Regions from separate parts of the Bacillus thuringiensis genome, predicted to be linked through region 3. Evidence: predicted binding sites of a transcription regulator. Region 3 holds the regulator's gene; each other region holds the start of a gene.

Region 1 (4,811 bases), 1.0 Mb from region 3:
ATTATCAGTTGTCGGCACATGCTTATTAAAACTGCCAATTGCTACGACAACGTCCATTTCATGGCTCGATGCCTTATTTACAACCGTTTCCGCTTGTACTGTTACTGGGCTTGGTGTTGTGGATACTGGAAAAGTGTTTACTTTATTTGGACAATGTGTCATTTTAACGCTTATACAAGTTGGCGGGCTTGGCATTATGAGCTTTGCGGTCTTAATTGCCATTATGCTCGGAAGAAAAATCGGTCTTCAAAACCGTATTTTATTGCAACAAGCATTAAATCAAACGAATATCGGCGGCGTTATCCGTCTTGCCAAAGCATTATTTTTATTCTCTTTTACAGTCGAATGTATCGCTACTTTAATTCTTTCTTTTGAATGGGTACCAAAATATGGGGTTACCAAAGGGATCTATTATAGTTTTTTCCATTCAATCTCAGCCTTTAACAATGCTGGTTTTTCTGTGTGGAGCGATAATTTAATGTCCCATTCTCATAGCATTCTTGTCAATTTCGTCATTTCCTCTCTCATCATTTTAGGTGGAATTGGTTTTACAGTAATTGTAGACATAAAAAGAAAGAAAAACTTTAAAAACCTTACACTACATTCAAAACTTATGCTCACTTCTACTCTAATCGTCAACATTATTGCTACCCTTTTTATTTTTATATTCGAGTTCCATAACTCCCTTTCTATGAGAGGTTTTACCCCATTTGAAGAAGGAATGGCCTCTTATTTTCAAGCAATTTCAACACGAACTGCCGGGTTTAATACTGTTGATATTTCTACATTGTCAAAACCTTCCCTCCTATTAATGATGCTCCTTATGTTTATTGGTGCTGGTAGTGCTTCAACGGGTGGTGGGATTAAGTTAACAACATTTTTAATCATATTTTTTGGCGTATTTAAATTTTTACAAGAACAAGAGGATATTGTCGTATTTAAAAAATCCATTAAAGATACTCTCATTGTCAAATCATTAACCATTACTATTATTTCCATTTCATTTATCTTTTTTGCTATTTTAATTTTGAGTATTACTGAGCGAGTTCCTCTATTGATGAGTGCTTTCGAAGTATTTTCAGCATTTGGGACTGTTGGCCTCAGTATGAACTTAACACCTCACTTAACTATAATCGGAAAAGCTATTATTATCTTTATGATGTTTTTTGGGAAAATGGGTCCTTTAACATTGGCTTTTTCATTTGCTCGTAAAAAGAACCGGAAAATAAAATATCCTAATGAAGATATTTTAACAGGTTGACAACCGTATAAATTATCCATATAATGAGAATACAATAACATATCTCCAAAGGGGAGTAGCGTCCAAGAATATTTCTTGGAAACAAAGTCGTCATTACGTAGAACTTAGTTCTTCCGGCTTTGTTGGCATTTTTATTACATATGTCTAGCAAGACCTTTGCCTATTAACGGCAGAGGTCTTTTTTGTATTCACTTCCAAATTCTTCCAAAGTTAATAGGCAGGAGTATGGGGAAACTAAATAGTGGGGAAATTCTTCACTTATTTAGAACTTATAGAGATGAGAGGAGAATGTACATGGATGTATCATTATTATTGGAGTATGGTTGGGTATTACTCATCCTAATTGCACTTGAAGGGATTTTAGCGGCTGATAACGCTCTTGTTCTTGCAATTATGGTAAAACATTTACCAGAAGAAAAACGAAAGAAAGCACTATTTTACGGATTAGCGGGGGCATTTGTTTTCCGATTTGGATCGTTATTTATGATTTCGTTCTTAGTCGATGTATGGCAAGTGCAAGCAATCGGTGCCATCTACCTTATGTTTATCGCTGGTAATCACTTATTTAAAACATATGTTAAAAAGAATACAGATGAAGAAACAGAAGAAAAAGAAGCAAAGAAAAAACAAGAGAACTTTTGGTGGACTGTATTTAAAGTTGAAGTTGCTGATATCGCCTTCGCAGTTGATTCAATTTTAGCTGCGGTTGCACTAGCAATGACTTTACCAAAAACAGGATTAGGTACAATTGGTAGTCTAGATACTGGGCAATTCGTTGTTATCTTTGTAGGTGGACTTATCGGATTAATCATTATGCGATTTGCAGCAACTGCTTTCGTACAAATCTTAAAACGTAAACCAGGACTTGAAACTGCAGCATTCTTAATTGTAGGTTGGGTTGGTGTGAAGCTAGCAGTTTATACATTAGCACACCCTGCATTAAATGTAATTCCACATTCATTCCCAGAATCCACTCCGTGGAAGCTTACATTCTGGATTGTATTAGTCGGAATCGCAGTTGGTGGTTGGTTCTTCTCAAAAGAAGTAGAAGTAAAAGTAGAAAAGAATTTAGACGAAAAAGCGCTGTAATTACAGCGCTTTTTCTTTTTCCTTTCTTCCTCTCAATGTCCAGAAAAAATTCCATTATACTATCTTTTGTAAACGTTTTCTTAACGTATGTATGTCCTTTTTGTGAAACATTGCACAAACTTATTGAAAGTGAGAACAATTCCATGTACTTTATTCATATAAGGAGTATTTATAGAAGATTTACTAAAGGAGCGTATTACTCATGCTAGAACAAGGACTAGATTATGTTGTCAAACTGGCTAAAAGCAAAAAGAAAATGCTAGATACAAACCCAATGCAATATTTCATTCGTGCTGCACTTGCGGGTATTTATATCGGTTTTATTATTGTACTATGTTTTAAATTAGGTAACTTTTTTCACATTGCAGATTCACCAGCAACTTATTTAGCTGCTTCTATGTTTTTCGGGATTGCTCTCGTACTTATTATATATGGCGGTGCTGAATTGTTTACTGGAAACACAATGTACTTTACTGTAGCAACTTTAAGGAAAGAAACAACGATTTCTGATACACTTCGTAACTGGGTTGCTTGTTATGCAGGTAACTTAGCCGGCGCGTTATTCTTTGCCTTACTATTTTACGCAACTGGAATTTTTGAAGCAATTGATCACGGTCACTTAATGAATAAAGTCGTTGAAGGAAAGATGAACACACCTACAATGCAGCTATTCTTTAAAGCCATTTTATGTAACTGGCTCGTATGTCTTGCTTGCTTCTTACCATCTCAGGTTAAAGGCGACACAGCAAAAATAATGGTCATGATGCTACTTGTTTTCACATTCTTCTTATCTGGTTACGAACATAGTATTGCAAACTTGTCACTCTTTGCTTTATCTTTAGTTTCACCGCATCCTGAGACAATTTCTTTTTCAGGTGCTATTCATAACTTAATTCCTGTTACAATCGGTAACATTATTGGCGGATCAGTATTTGTCGGTATGGTATACCACTACTTAACAAAGAAAACACCTGAAGTTCAACAGGAAGAAACTGAAATCGCAGCAACTCAACAAGAAGAGATTATTCCTTTACAAGCACATATGAAACATTAAAAACTCCAAAGTTTTACTTTGGAGTTTTTAGCTTCCCACGTATTTAACAACAAGGTGAGGATTAATTTCTCCTTCTTCCTTTCCCTTATCCATTCTCTGTTTCATCTTGTGCATACCGATGATATCATTCGTATGAAGGTGAATTTCATTTACATATAACCCCTCTGTACAAAAAGCTTCTACAAAATCCAGTCCATTTTTTGCTCCCCACCCCATATTAAAATCAAGGGAAAGAATATTCACATCATAATCCCGGACCATTTGCAAGGCACATTCTACTGTAGTTGCGGGCACATACCCGAACGGGCAACTTCTTTGATCATCCATATATACGTTCATTTTCTATTCCCTCTCTAATTTGAATATGCGGCCAATACATAACATATTGCCGCAAGACTAATAAAAGGACCAAATGGAATTGGTTTTCGTACTTCTATACGTTTTAATACGATACCAATCCCGAAGAAACAAAGACTGAAACAAGACGCTAAAAATAAAACGATAAAAACTCCCTTCACTCCTACTATAAACCCAAGTAACGAAAGTAGTTTTATATCTCCTCCGCCAAGCCCTTCTGGATATATCTTTTGCATGCAATATAACAAAATGAATATAACACCACTACCAACTATACTATCTGTCCAAGTAACTAATTGTACAAAAACACTTTCAAGAATGAGTAAAACGGCAAACGAAATTAAAATACAATCAGGAATTAACATATATAAGTAATCTGTAACTGAAATAATAAGAAGTAGCGAAAAAAGGGATAAAATGATAATAAGCTCTCGTTCTATTCCAATCATATACACGGTAAGAAGAAATATACTTCCTGTTATACATTCAAATGCTACATACATAATTGGAATTTTTCTCTTACAATTCGTACAACAGCCTCTTTGTATATAAAATGAAATGATGGGGATTAATTCTTTTGGCCTTAGCACATATTTGCAATAATAACAATGTGAACGCGGGGTAATGATAGACGCACCTAATGGAATCCTCATCGCAACTAACATAAAAAAAGAACCAAACACCATCCCTGCTAACATTGCATATAAATAAGTGAACATCCCTTCCTCTCCTTTCCCAAAAAACATAGCAAAAAAAGGAGAGAACTTCTACTTCATATTATCCTTTATTCTACTAAAAAAGCAGGCCATTTTCCGGCCTGCTTTCCCCTCTTTTATACGATGAAATATACTGCTTTTAATGGTCCATGTACTCCGACAACAAGATTCATCTCAATATCAGCCGAGTTACTTGGCCCTGTAATAAAGTTAATACAAGATGCCGCTGTCTCCCCATTTTCTACACGTGAGTTCATATCCTGAACCGCTTGTGTAATACGAGGCACAAGTGTTTCACGTGGAATAATAGCAAAATATACAGTCGGTAAAAAGT
Region 2 (4,811 bases), 2.3 Mb from region 3:
GCGATACGGTCTGCCAGTTGTTCTGCTTCTTCCAAGTACTGAGTCGTAAGAAAAATAGTTGTACCGCTACCGGCAAGCTCCTTAACTGTATCCCACACTTCGATTCGCGCTTCAGGATCAAGTCCAGTCGTTGGTTCGTCAAGAAAAATAACTGCTGGCGCCCCAATCAAACTCATCGCGATATCAAGCCGGCGCTTCATTCCGCCTGAATACTGATCTGCCCTTTGGTTTGCCGCATCAGTCAGGCTAAATCTTGCAAGTAGATTGTCAGCAACTTGAGCGGGATTGGAAACACCACGTAACTTGGCGATCATTATCAAGTTTTCCCTCCCAGTCAGCATACCGTCTAAAGCTGCGAACTGCCCTGTCAAACTGATACTTTGACGAACATGATCTGGTTGACGCTGTACATCAAATCCGCAAATACTTACTTCACCGCTATCTTGCTTCATTAGTGTCGAAAGGACGTTGACCGTTGTCGTCTTTCCCGCTCCATTTGAGCCTAGCAGCGCGAAAATTTCTCCACGCTGCACCTCAAAATCTACCCCTTTTAAAACTTCCTTGTCTTTAAAGGATTTTTTCAAGCCTTTTACAGAAATCGCTGCATTACTCATACTTTTTTCCTCCCTATAAAGTGAAATTTTAATCAGTGGGGGTTTTGTTCATCCCCCACTGATTATTAGTTGAATCAATCGGGCTTTTACGGGCAGTTGATCGCCCACCTAACTTCTTTGCTTACGCTGAATTTTGAGGTGAGGGTCTTACTGCCCGTTAATGCGGGATAAAAATGTTTTGCGAAGATAATTTATTTACCTCTATCTATTTAGTATCACTGATATTCTGTATTACTTAGTACCGAGTTAAAAATATAACTGAATAGCTATGGTGGCAATTCATATGTGTAACCAGCTAATCAGTCGGTACTACTTATTCCATTTATTTTTTTCTCAATTTCTTCATAATACTTTCATTCAAATCTTCACGATACTTGGAGACGTAAGTTTTAGCGTTTGCCACTAGTTCGTCAGCAAAGGAAGCCACGTCATCCCCAGTAATGTCAAGCACTTGTCTTCCTTCCGCTGCACCCGCTTCGAACAAATCGATTAATTCATACTGTATGTGTAACATATCCATCCCGTTACCCGCTGAGAAATTCCACATGTAGTTTTGAATTTTCTTAAATACAAATTGGTAGTCCTCTGGCAGAGCCTCAACTCGTGCCATCATCATTTTGTACTCTTTTTTATCACCAATTAACTTTTTGAACATTTCTAACATCTTATTTTCCTCCTTTTTTATAAAACCGAACAAGAAATTCCCAAAGTATCGGCCAGAACATTTTATCTTATGAACCTATTTTGACTTCAAGACGTTAATTTTTGACGATACAAAATCCCATTTTTTCCAAAACAATTCAAGCTCCTGGCGGCCTTCTTCATTTAATGAATAAAACTTACGAGGCGGTCCCATATCTGATGGTTTCTTTTCAATATTTACAAGCTTTTTCTTCTCTAATCGTACGAGGATAGTATACACCGTACCTTCCACAACTTCTGTAAACCCAAGATCATTCAGGTGGCGGGTAATCTCATAGCCATACGTTTCACGGCGACTAATGATTTCCAGTACACACCCTTCCAGTGAACCTTTCAGCATTTCAGTTAAATTTTCCATGTCCAGATCCTCCTTTACCCCCTATTCTGTCTGACTTATATTCAGTATCACAGAGTACTAAGGCGAATTTTTTACTGAGTAGTTTTTGTGAATCCGAACTATTCAGTATCACTTATTACATCTACATTGTATGACTAAGTAGTTATGGATGTCAACTGATTTTTAAATTTTTTCTAAAATCCGCTATTACCTATTGTCTACTGAAAATATTTTGAGAAACAACACTACTCAGTATTGCTTACTACAAGTACATTGTATGACTAAGTAGCGATGAATGTCAACTCGATTTTTATATTTTTTCTAAAATCAACTATTACCTATTCGATACAGCCTATTTTCTTTTTTTATTTTGCCCCATACCTATCCCACTAAGAAAAGAAAATACCCCAAAACAAAAAATTCTACATTTTTATTTTGGGGCGCTATACTATACCAAAGTTAATGAATATGGCTAGCTCTTCTTATTAATAAGACAGATCATTTTTTGTTACGATAACATCATAGCCATGTCTTCTGCTGCATTTGTAATCAGTTTTAAACCGAATGTTTCTTGTAATACATCAAGTACGCCAGGTGAAATAAATTCAGGAGCCTTTGGACCGATGCGAATATCTTGAATCCCAAGACTAAATAGCCCTAGTAAAATAGCAACCGCTTTTTGTTCAAACCATGATAGGACAATACTTACTGGCAATTCATTCACTTCACATTGAAAAGCATCAGCTAAAGCAGCCGCTATTTTCACTGTAGAAATTGAATTATTGCACTGTCCTAAATCAATGTAACGCGGAATTTCCGTACCAGGTACAACACCGTAATCCACATCATTAAAGCGGAATTTCCCGCAAGAAGTTGTTAAAATAACCGTTTCTGGCGGAAGTGACGTTGCTAATTCACGATAATATTCTCCGCCTTTTCCCGGTGCATCACAACCGGCGATAACAAAGAAACGCTTTATTTTCCCTTCTTTTACTGCGTCAATAATTTCTGGAGCTAATGATAATACTGTATTATGATGAAACCCTGTCACTAACTGTTCATCCGACTCCATATGTACTTCTGGAAGTTCTAGCGTTTTTTGAATTAATGGTGTAAAATCATCATTTTCAATTTTTTGTACACCTTCTAAACCTGCAATATCATATGAAAAGAATCGATCAGAGTATGATCCTTTAATTGGCATAACACAGTTCGTTGTAGCTAATATGGCACCAGTAAATTTTTCAAAAAGGCGTCTTTGATCATACCATGCCTTACCGATGTTTCCTTTTAAATGTTTATATTTTTTCAGCTGCGGGTATCCGTGTGCTGGTAGCATTTCAGAATGTGTATAAATATTAATGTCTTTTCCTTCTGTTTGCTTTAATAGTTCTTCTAATGCAAATAAATTATGGCCCGTAACTACAATTGCTTTACCTTCTACACGATTTTGTGTAATTTGGACAGGTTCTGGCACACCAAAATGATTCGTATGTGCCTCATCCAATAACTCCATCACCTGTAAAGCTGATTTCCCAACTTTCATAGCCATATCAATATGCTCTTGTTCGTTAAAATTAGAATTTGTTAATGTCATATATAAAGCTTCTTGTGTTGTAGCATCTACAAATGCATCCGTATACCCTAGCTGAGCAGCATGAGTACGATAAGCCGCAATTCCTTTTAACCCAAACACAATCGTATCTTGTAAACTAGCAATCGTTTCATTCTTGCCACACACACCCATTACTTTGCATCCACCTGTTGGCGTTTGTTCACATTGATAACAAAACATATCATCCCACCCTCTCCCAATCATTCATTACACCTTAAGCATAATACCCATTGAAAAAAAGTGATGTGATATCAATCACAATAATATATAAAGATTTGTGACAGTTCATATTGTTGACATAATATTTTTATTGACACTAAAAAATACATTAGTGTGCACACACCTTTCGATACTTTTAAATAGCTAAATAATTAATTTGGAGAAATATATACAAAGAAAAAATTTTTTTGAATCCCTTATACAAATAGTTGCAATTCATCACATATGAAAATAGACATACAAATACGCTATTCTTTCTATCATTCAATAGAAAGAGAATAGCGTATTTTTTATTTTAAGGAACTATCATTTTTTTATTAAAGCCTTTATTGTAAACCTCTTTATTTACAATACATTTACACTATCTTAACATTACTTACATTATTTATATGATATATTTATATAGAAGCTACTTAAGAAATTTCATATACATTTTATCTTTATGATCTCTAATCTAATCAATAAAAAGATCATGTTATATTTTTATAACAGGGGTGAATTACGATGACTGAAACTTTAAAAACACTTATAATGCTTGATGCTACTTACGTTGTTATTGCAATTATGACAGTACTAGTATTTGTATACTTGGAATTAAAATCTCAGTAATATATGCTGGCGTAATCGACAGATTCAGCATTTAAATATAGTTAGAAGAAAGAGAGGAGAAAATTATTTCTCCTCTCTTTTGTATTTCTACAATTTCTTATTTTAATAAATCCAATGTATGTAAAAGTAATCCCTTGTCTCCTACTTCTCCATGACCAGGTACTACCGAATTTATATTTCCATATCGCTTCAGCACATTTTCAATCGATGTAGACCATTCATTTACGTACGCATCCGCAACATTTCCTAAATCTTTAGCTTCCGCAGATTTTACTAAACAGCCTCCAGCTAAAATTTGATATTGTGGCAACCAAACAACAATATTATCTTCTGTATGTCCTTTCCCTGGATAGAACGTTTCTACTTTTGTATTGCCAAACTTCAAACTCGTAATTGTTTGTAAATCTCCAAGCGGCTCTTCATATCCACTTTTCTTTGCTAGTTCTGCGGTTAATGCTGTACTATGCGCTTTAATGCCTCTTTCTTTCAACGCTGTTATTCCGCCAATTCGATCAGCGTGCGCATGTGTAATAATGACATCCGTTACGCACTTCTGAAATTTCTTTTCTACCATTTCTATTAGTTCCTTCGTTAACTTATCATCCCAAGAAGAATCAACAAGTACTAAACCTTTAGAAGTATTAAGAACTAGACCGTTCGAAGGAACTGCTTCTCCATTAAAATAACCTAACTCCGTATGAACCCATACATTCTT
Region 3 (4,811 bases):
TACTTCTTCGTCAGCTGCAGAAATAGCAGCTACTTGTGCGATAGAAGATTTGCCTTCGATTGGTTTAGAAATCGTTTTTAATTCTTCAATTGCAGCAGTAACAGCTTTTTCGATACCTTTACGAAGACCCATTGGGTTAGCACCAGCTGTTACGTTTTTAAGACCTTCACGAATCATAGCTTGCGCTAATACAGTTGCAGTTGTTGTTCCGTCACCAGCTACATCGTTTGTTTTGCTAGCAACTTCTGCTACTAATTTCGCACCCATGTTTTCGAATGCATCTTCTAATTCGATTTCTTTTGCGATTGTTACACCATCATTTGTAATAAGTGGTGAACCAAATTTTTTCTCAAGTACAACGTTACGACCTTTTGGTCCAAGCGTTACTTTTACTGCGTTTGCAAGAGTGTCGACACCGCGAAGCATCGAACGACGTGCTTCTTCACTAAATTTAATATCTTTTGCCATAATAATTGACCCCCTTGGATTTTTTAAGATTTATATAATTAACCGATAACTGCTAAAATGTCACTTTCACGTAAAATCAAGTAGTCTGTACCTTCATATTTCACTTCAGTACCTGCATATTTTGAGAAGATGATAAGATCACCTGCTGCTACCTCTAAAGCAACACGCTCACCATTTTCAAGCACTCGACCAGTACCTACTGCAACAACTTTACCCTCTTGTGGTTTTTCTTTTGCAGTATCTGGTAATACAATACCACTTGCTGTTTTTTCTTCTGCTTGAACAAGCTCAATTACAACGCGATCACCTAATGGCTTTAGCATGAACAATAACCTCCTCATTTTGTTATGTAAATTTTATTTATTAGCACTCAAGTCACCCGAGTGCTAACACACTTATAATAATAAATAATCTCAATTTCTTTTGCAAGTAAAAAAATCATAATTTTTTCGCAAATTACTATATAAACTTTCTATATAGAATACCGCCTTTACTATATGAAGCATTGTTTCCACTGCTCGTATGTTACAATATGAAAGGACACCCTAAGTTGTTTTCGCTATACACACAACTTTCTCCTGTCTTCTATTATAATTTCAAATAAGGATTTACGAAAAAAACATAATTTAAGTGAGGTTTATATCGTAGGTAGCATATTTACATGTTATCCTAACTTATCTCATACACTATAGTTAGAAAGGATGGTTAAACCATTTGAAAAAACAATATTGGTGGGTTATCGTTACATACATTTTAATGCAGTTATCTGGCGTTGTTGGATTACCACTTCTCCTAAAAACAGGACTCTATGATAATAGAGGGTTTACCATTGAGGAAAAAGGACAAATCATAACGGGACACTGGGCAATTATTAGCTTCTTTGTTGCATTATGTATCGTACTTTGGTTACTTAGAACAGATATTCGTGACAGGCATTTAGATTCAACGCGCTCTTCTGTTCCAGCTACAATTGGATGGATTTTCATCGGATTATTCTTAGCTTTCTTTTCACAAATAGTTGCCGGTATGATCGAGATGCAACTACTAGGAATTAAACAAGGTTCAGAAAATACAATGAAACTGATGGAAATTGCACGAACTACGCCTTGGTTCCTTATTGTTGTATCTATAATCGGACCTATCTTAGAAGAAATCGTATTTAGAAAAATTTTATTCGGTGCACTTTATAAGAAGTTCAACTTCTTTATTGCAGCTATCATTAGTTCGCTTGTATTCGCAGCAATTCATTTTGATTTTACTCACTTATTGGTATACACTTCTATGGGGCTCGTATTCGCCTTTTTATATGTAAAAACGAAGCGAATTATCGTTCCTATTGCAGCTCATGTTGCGATGAATACATTAGTCGCTATTGGGCAAATTTTTATGAGCAATGAGCAAATTCAAGAAATGATTAAAGAAGCTGAAAAAATGCAAGGCTTTATCGGAGGATTTTTTGTATGAGAAACTCACCATTGTTCATGGCTGCACTATACTTCCTTCTTGGATGTATCTTTACACGCTTCGCCATTACGAACGTGACAGATACAATCTGGAATGTGTGGACAATACTATTTGCAGTTATGGCAACAATTGATTTTAATTTGGCACTTCGCCTTATATTAGTTAAATTCACAAAGAAGAAACAATAATAAAACGCAGAGGTCGCTTCCTCTGCGTTTTATTGTGGATAGTTTTTCAAAAAGTAAACTAATGTTTGTAACTCTACAGCTAAATCAATATGATGAATTCTAATATTCTCTGATACGTTTAATCGTGCTGGTGTGAAATTCAAAATACCATGCACGCTCGTTTCAGCTAATCTATCTGCTACAGCTTGTGCTACTGTAGCCGGTACTGTTAATATTGCCACTTGTATATCATTTGATAATCTCTCTTCTAATTCATCTAAATGGTATACAGGAATGCCCCCGATTTCTGTTCCAACTTTCTCTTCACTAACATCAAATGCCATTTCAATTTTTGTATTATTGTTTTTCGTGAAATTATAATGTAAGAAAGCGGTCCCTAAATTACCTACTCCAATAAGTGCTACACGCGTGATATCATCTTGATCAAGTGTTTCGCGGAAAAATGATAATAAATAATTTACGTTATATCCGTATCCCTTTTTCCCTAACGCTCCAAAATACGAAAAATCTCTTCGTATTGTTGCGGAATCTACTTTTACCGCTTCACTCAATTCGGCCGATGAAACACGCTGCTTACCAGAAAGAGATAAGTTTTGGATAAATCGATAGTATAGAGGCAATCTTTTAGCAGTGGCTTGTGGAATCTTTTGCTGATCCATATGACCTCTCCTCTCTTCCTATCTTTATTCATATACTTTAATCAAATACAGAAGTTTAGCACTCATTAAATTCCTTGTATAATAAAGAGAAGAAGTATTCTCTCTTATTTTAAACTATACACTATTTTTAGTATGATTGAGAAATATAAACATGGCAAAGTTAAGAAATTATTTGAGGTGAAAACATTGATTTTATTACAAGTAAATGGACTTTCGAAATTATACGGTGCAGAAACAATTCTTGCAAACATAAAATTGGAAGTACAAACAAAAGATCGTATCGCATTAGTTGGAAGGAATGGAGCTGGAAAATCTACATTATTAAAAATTATCGCTGGTGAATTATCACATGATGGTGGCGAAATTATAAAACCGAAAGATGTCTCAATCGGGTATTTAGCTCAAAATACCGGCCTAGAAACGTCTTTAACAATTTGGGATGAAATGCTAACCGTCTTTACCCACTTACAGCAAATGGAGACAAAACTTCGAAGGCTTGAGCAAGAAATGGGAAAAGAAGAAAACTTTTCAAACGAAGCTATATATGAAAGATTGTTAGCTGATTATGACCAATTGCAACTCAATTATAAAGATCAAGGTGGATATCAATATGAAGCGGATATTCGCTCCATTTTAAGCGGCCTTGGCTTCCCAGTTGAAACGCACCAGACGACGATTTCTACTTTAAGCGGTGGGCAAAAAACAAGATTAGCTCTCGGGAAATTATTATTAACAAAACCAGACTTACTTATTTTGGACGAGCCTACAAACCATTTAGACATCGAAACATTAACATGGCTTGAGCAATATTTACAAGGTTATCCTGGCGCAATATTAATCGTTTCACATGACCGTTATTTCTTAGACAAACTCGTTACACAAGTATATGAAATTTCGAATAAAGAAAGCAGACGATTTGTTGGTAACTACAGTAAATATTTAGACTTAAAATCAGCCTTATACGAGCAAGAAATGAAACGTTACGAAAAACAACAAGATGAAATCGCAAAACTTGAGGACTTCGTTCAAAAGAATATAGCTCGCGCCTCTACAACGAAACGTGCTCAAAGTCGCCGTAAACAACTAGACAGAATGGAATTATTAACGAGACCATTAGGTGATTCTAAGTCAGCATCATTCCACTTCGATATTGAAAAGCAAAGTGGAAATGATGTTTTACAAGTAAAGGATGCAACCATTGGCTATGATGAGGACCCTATAATTGAAAACGTAACTATGCGCTTAACTCGCGGAGATAGTGTTGCTTTAGTTGGTCCAAACGGAATTGGGAAATCTACATTATTAAAATCTATTGTGAATAAGTTACCACTATTAAATGGTGATGTTTCTTTCGGATCAAATGTATCTGTTGGTTATTATGATCAAGAGCAAGCAAACTTAACATCTTCTAAACGGGTTTTAAATGAACTATGGGATGAATATCCACTGCAACCTGAAAAAGAAATCCGTACTATACTTGGGAATTTTTTATTCACAGGAGATGATGTACTGAAACCAGTATCTTCCCTTAGTGGTGGACAAAAAGCTCGATTAGCTCTTGCGAAACTTATGATGCAAAAGTCAAATTTATTAATTCTGGATGAGCCTACGAACCACCTTGATTTAAATAGTAAAGAGATTTTAGAGAATGCTTTAATTGATTATCCAGGGACTCTTCTATTTGTCTCACATGACCGCTACTTTATTAACCGTGTAACAACGACTGTGGTTGAGTTATCAACAGAAGGTGCACAGGAATATTTAGGGGATTACGATTACTATGTGGAGAAGAAAAATGAAATGATTGAACGCGCAGCATTTGAACAACAAGAACAGCAAGAAAATCAGGCACCTGTTCAAAAAACTGTAGCTCAAGAAAAATTAAATTATCTCGAAGAAAAAGAGCGTAAACAATTAGAACGTCAACGCACTCGAAAAATTGAAGAACTAGAACAAAACATCTTAAACTTAGAAGAAGAAATTGCTACGTTAGAAGATCAACTTTGCTTACCAGAAATATATGCAGATTATG

What was found. The regulator Rex, encoded in region 3, represses fermentation and respiration genes when NADH is low (regulators of the CRP and FNR family bind a similar motif). The targets are predictions, from matches to a motif close to TTGTGAAATATTTCACAA.
Positions count from the first base shown of each region.
Region 1: a site for Rex is predicted at 2,451-2,468, ahead of AC241_RS06640 (formate/nitrite transporter family protein). Genes of this name have one in related genera too.
Region 2: a site for Rex is predicted at 3,512-3,529, ahead of hcp (hydroxylamine reductase). Genes of this name have one in related genera too.

Region 1 is NZ_CP012099.1:1,284,320-1,289,130, reverse strand. Features, by position in the region: gene AC241_RS06650 (TrkH family potassium uptake protein) at 1-1,261, shown strand, start outside; yybP-ykoY riboswitch at 1,300-1,465, shown strand; gene AC241_RS06645 (TerC family protein) at 1,556-2,350, shown strand; gene AC241_RS06640 (formate/nitrite transporter family protein) at 2,553-3,404, shown strand; gene AC241_RS06635 (cyclic-phosphate processing receiver domain-containing protein) at 3,432-3,743, opposite strand; gene AC241_RS06630 (prepilin peptidase) at 3,758-4,480, opposite strand; gene AC241_RS06625 (LutC/YkgG family protein) at 4,594-4,811, opposite strand, start outside.
Region 2 is NZ_CP012099.1:3,255,267-3,260,077, forward strand. Features, by position in the region: gene AC241_RS16780 (ABC transporter ATP-binding protein) at 1-614, opposite strand, end outside; gene AC241_RS16785 (DUF1048 domain-containing protein) at 937-1,278, opposite strand; gene AC241_RS16790 (PadR family transcriptional regulator) at 1,354-1,674, opposite strand; gene hcp (hydroxylamine reductase) at 2,162-3,448, opposite strand; gene bla2 (BcII family subclass B1 metallo-beta-lactamase) at 4,194-4,811, opposite strand, start outside.
Region 3 is NZ_CP012099.1:252,461-257,271, reverse strand. Features, by position in the region: gene groL (chaperonin GroEL) at 1-468, opposite strand, end outside; gene groES (co-chaperone GroES) at 507-791, opposite strand; gene AC241_RS01525 (CPBP family intramembrane glutamic endopeptidase) at 1,183-1,932, shown strand; gene AC241_RS01520 (YdiK family protein) at 1,929-2,120, shown strand; gene AC241_RS01515 (redox-sensing transcriptional repressor Rex) at 2,150-2,779, opposite strand; gene AC241_RS01510 (ABC-F family ATP-binding cassette domain-containing protein) at 2,966-4,811, shown strand, end outside.